Regions from separate parts of the Niveispirillum sp. genome, predicted to be linked through region 2. Evidence: riboswitches for the same ligand, from Rfam matches in the RefSeq annotation. Region 2 holds a riboswitch; the other holds the start of a gene.
The links. A riboswitch is a leader RNA that binds a small molecule or an ion and turns the genes downstream of it on or off. The one in region 2 is predicted to bind glycine.

Region 1: it holds a riboswitch for glycine, as region 2 does, so the genes downstream of both, gcvT (glycine cleavage system aminomethyltransferase GcvT) here and ACT6Q8_RS06690 (phytanoyl-CoA dioxygenase family protein) in region 2, are expected to answer to the same signal.

Annotation. Positions count from the first base shown of each region.
Region 1 covers NZ_JBQVOH010000004.1:11,741-14,135, reverse strand. The annotation lists gene gcvT (glycine cleavage system aminomethyltransferase GcvT) at 1-815, opposite strand, end outside; glycine riboswitch at 874-988, opposite strand; glycine riboswitch at 989-1,089, opposite strand; gene ACT6Q8_RS11775 (hypothetical protein) at 1,186-1,728, opposite strand; gene ispH (4-hydroxy-3-methylbut-2-enyl diphosphate reductase) at 1,893-2,395, shown strand, end outside.
Region 2 covers NZ_JBQVOH010000002.1:339,647-342,041, reverse strand. The annotation lists gene ACT6Q8_RS06695 (B12-binding domain-containing radical SAM protein) at 1-963, opposite strand, end outside; glycine riboswitch at 1,144-1,231, shown strand; gene ACT6Q8_RS06690 (phytanoyl-CoA dioxygenase family protein) at 1,522-2,395, shown strand, end outside.

The DNA of each region.
Region 1 (2,395 bases), on a different contig from region 2:
GGGAAGCCGCCATCGGTCCGCCGTCGCTTGGAGATGGTCCAGTTCAATGCGGCTTCAATCGGGCTGGTGCTGGTGTCGATGTCATGGCCGTAAAGGCAAAGCCCGGCCTCCAGACGCAGCGAATCGCGCGCGCCCAGGCCGATGGCCTCCACCCCGTCCTGCGCCAAGATCAGGCGGGCCAGCTTCTCGGCATCCGCCGCACCCACGCTGATCTCATACCCGTCTTCACCGGTATAGCCGGACCGGCTGATCTGCACCGGAATGCCGTCAATCATTGCGGCCCGCGCGCTCATGAAGCCCATATCGGCGGCTTCGGGCAGCAGGCGGGCCATGACAGCGGCTGCTTCCGGACCTTGCAGGGCCAGCAGGCCCGCATCATCGCCCAGATAGTCGATGGTGATGTCGCCCGGCAGATTGGCCTTGAGATGGGCCAGGTCTTCGGTCTTGCAGCCGGCATTGATCACCACATACAGGTGATCCTCAAACCGTGTGACCATCAGGTCATCCAGGATGCCGGCATTATCGTTGGTGAACATGGTGTAGCGGATGCGACCCGGCGCCAAGGCGGCGATATCGCCGGGCACCAGCGCTTCCAGCGCCTTGATCACGCTGTCGATATCCGCGCCGCGCAGGCGGACCTGCCCCATATGGGACACATCGAACAGGCCGGCGCGGGCGCGCGTATGCAGATGTTCCTTCAGCACGCCCAGCGGATACTGGACCGGCATGTCATAGCCGGCGAACGGCACCATTTTGGCGCCCCGTTCCACATGCAGATCATAAAGCGGCGTACGCAGCAGGCTGGTGTCACCCAAGGCGGGGCACTCCCATCAGGACAGGTTTCACCCGTCACGGGGATCGTCCCCGCGGCGGTTGCCCCCCTCTGTCCTGGCCCCTGAGAGATTCGCGGCGCCATTCGGCGTCCACTTACTCCGTCGGTGGGCTGTCGGCCCGGTATACTCCGAGCCCGCCTGCTTTCCAGATGTGCCTACCCTTCGCGGTCCTTTTGCCTGAGAGTTTCCGGGGGCGGTTGCTCCTTCGGCGCCGTTGGCCTGTTTCCAGGTTACCGGTCTCTCCCGCATGGGGTCGTCGGCTGATCGGCGCCAAACTACGCTTTGCGGCGGCGCTGTCAATGCAAACTCGTGCAGGGCAACGCCGCGCGGGGGGATGCCCCGCGCGATGGGCTTACCGGCCTTCGTTGCTGTTCCGGTTGGCCGCCACCTGCTCGGGTGTCAGCTGGAACCCGACCAGCACCTCAAACCAGCGGGCATCCATGGTCTTCGGCACGGGGATCACCTGGGTCAGGGTCTCCTGCGTGTCGCTGCCGACCGTCACGCTGGTGGTGAAGGTCTTCTTGGACAGGATGTTGCGGTTCGGGTCGGTGACGGCCACGAAATAGGTGACGGGGATGGTGCCGCCCGCCGCACCCTCATTGGCCCGCGCCGTGATCATCACATTGGCGGCGATGGTGACGGACGTGTCGTCATAGCCGCAATTGGCCAGGATGCCCGACAGGATGGCCACGCCCTGATCGGTGCGCAGGGTCCCGGCATCGCGCAGCACGCCGACATTGGGACAGCCGGCGACCATGGCGTCATTTTCGGCGCATCCGGCCAGGGCCAGCATACCCATGCCGGCAAGCGCGGCCAGGGTCATGCGGCGGGCAGCTTTCCTGTTGGTCGGAACCGGGCTATGGTTGGGCCGGGTGGTCATCATGGGGCTGGTCATCAAACGTCCGTTCACTTCCATTCACCGGGACATGAATGGGCGGCGACCATGTCAATTGAATGGCACCTTCCCACACGCCGGGTTGCGACAATATAGGTGGGCACCCAGCCGCGCAAGCGTGGCACCCGGCACTGACACGTATCGACAGGGACACCCCCATCATCATGTCCGACATTATCGCCCCCTCCGCCCCGCTTCCGCCCCTGCATGTGCTGCTGGCGGCCCCGCGTGGCTTCTGTGCCGGGGTGGACCGGGCCATCCAGATCGTGGAAACGGCGCTGAAGAAATTCGGCGCCCCCGTCTATGTCCGGCATGAGATCGTGCATAACCGCTTCGTGGTGGAAAGCCTGGAGGCGAAGGGAGCGGTGTTCGTTAAGGAGCTGGACGAGGTGCCGGACGACCGGCCCGTCGTCTTCTCCGCCCATGGCGTGCCCAAGGCCATCCCCGCCGAGGCGCAGCGCCGCAACATGATCTATGTGGATGCCACCTGTCCGCTCGTCTCCAAGGTGCATCGCGAGGCCGAGCATCATCATGAGGCCGGGCGCACCGTCCTGCTGATCGGCCATGCCGGCCATCCGGAGGTGGTGGGTACCATCGGCCAGCTGCCGTCAGGCGCGGTGAAGCTGGTGGAAACGGTGGAGGATGTGGCGGGCCTGGTGGTCGATGA
Region 2 (2,395 bases):
GAACCCCGGCGTCTTGGTCACCGTATCACCGCGCAGGAAGCTGCCCCAGCGCATGTCCAGCCCCCGCTCCACCATGCCTTCCAGAAGCTTGATCGTGTGGCGATGATCGCCGCCGAAATTATCATCGGTGAAGATGAATTCCCGCACTCCCTTGGCATGCAGGGCCGTCAGTTCCTCCAGCACCCGCTCCACCGACTTGTAGCGCTGCTTATAGTCCCAGAACTTGTTGATATTGCAGAAGTCGCAGCGCTGCGGACAGCCGCGGGAGATTTCGACGGCGGCTGCAAAGCCCTTGGTCATGCCCATGCCATAGGGGGCGAAATCGAACCGGCTCCAATCCGGCACCGGTGCCTTGTTGATGTCGATCAGGGGCAGTTGCGCGTTGGATTTCTGTGCTGCCCCATCCGCATTCTTCCACCACAGGTTCGGCACATCAACCAAGTCCACCTGCCAGCCCGTCAGATGCTGGATCAGACGGCGGAAGGGGATTTCCCCCTCCTTCACCACGATGTAATCCGCCCCCAGCGCCAGCCAGCGTTCGGGCCAGGCGCTGGCATGGTTGCCGCCCAGGATGATCTTGACCTTGGGGTTCAGTTCGCGGGCCAGACGGATGGTCATTTCCGTATCCATGGCCTTCAGCGATGTCATCACGCTGACGCAGATGATGTCGGGCTTGGCCAGCCGGCGCTTATAGGCGGCGAAGGTATCGCGCGCCACATAGCCGTCGAAAATCTCGTAATCGATGGACAGGTCGGCGATGGAGGAAACCAGGATGGGATAGACGGCGCTGGGCATTTTCACCATCTCGCCCAGTGTATCGACGGGGATGGGCCAACTATCGACAAGGGTCTTGGGATGCAGGAACAGGACATCCAGGGTTTTTGGACTGACCGGTGGCATCGGGTCCGGTCCCCAGAAGGCGGCGGCCCGTTCCTCACCGGCCAGTTTGCTGATCCCCTCCATACAGCACCCCCGTTAACCCTGTTTCCAGTATGGAAGCCAGTACAACCGTGACCGGTCGCTTCGTCAAGGCAACATGGTCATATGCCCTTCTCCTGGTGGTTAAACAGGGACCGCAGGGCGCCAAACGATCCCCTGACGGAACCACTTGACCCGGAGGGGGCAGTCAGGCCAGATCATGCCCACACCCATGCGGGAGAGCGCGGATAAAGCCGCCGCCGAAGGAGCAACCGCCCCGGAATCTCTCAGGCACCCGAACCGCATGGGGCCGATGACATCCGAAGAGTGGGCGGGATGGCAATGCCACCCCGCCCCGCCGAAGGAGAAAGCCGCCGGCGCATGCCGCACCGATGGCGAAACTCTCAGGCCCAGATACGGATGGGGCATGCACCATCCACCCAAGCGGTGGGAGAGGGAAGCCATGCCTGTCGCCTGTTTTATATGCCCGCCTGGACGCCGGACCCGGCGACTACTTTCCAAAAATAAGGCCGTTATTCTATGTTGCGTGCATACCGGGCGCCGCATCGGACGAGCGGTGGCTTATGAGGAAAGAATGACACGATGAACGTTGCGGTACTGAACAGCCCGTTGACCGCACAGGATCTTGTGACGCCGGATTTCTGGCTCGCAATCAATCCAGACCTGCATGTGATGGACCTGCCGTTCATCAATGCCACCACTCCTTTCAATATCGGCGCCGATTTGGCTCGTAAGGCACGGGAACTGGTTGTGCGCGAAGGGTATTTCCATTTGCCTGGTCCCATTCCATGGCGATTGTCGATCGAAGCCATGCGCAATGCGGTGGGTCATCTGAAAGATCGAGGATTATCGCCGGTCTTTGCCTATGCTTACGACGAATTTTGGGTAATCTTCGCGAGGCTGCATCATCTGATAAAGGCCATACTCGGCGATGACTACATGTTGTTGCCGGACTTCTGGGCCTGGCATGTCGATCCGCGGGCAGGCGAGGCGGGATGGTCGCCGCATCGGGACAAGGGCCAGCGATCCCTGTTCCCTGATGGCACACCGAAAAGCCTCACGATCTGGCTGCCATTGTCGAATGCCAATCCGTTGAACGGCTGCATGTATGTGCTGCCGGCGGACCGGGACAAGACCTATCACACGGACAATGAATGGCAATGGGCGCCTCACCTGCCGGATATCCGGGCGCTGCCCGCCACAGCGGGAGATGTCTTTTGCTGGAATCAGGCAGTGTTGCATTGGGGTGCGCGCAGCTCACCGCGCGCAACTGAACCACGGGTCAGCATCGCGTTCGAGTTTCAGTTGGCGAAAGTCGAACCGTTCAATCAGCCCTTGATGAAGGCGTTGACCATCCCCTCGATGGACAGTCGTATCTCCCTGATATGCAAACAGATAGTACAATATAAGCACATGTACCCCCTGTCGCCGGAGCTGGAAGCCCTGGCGATGGAAA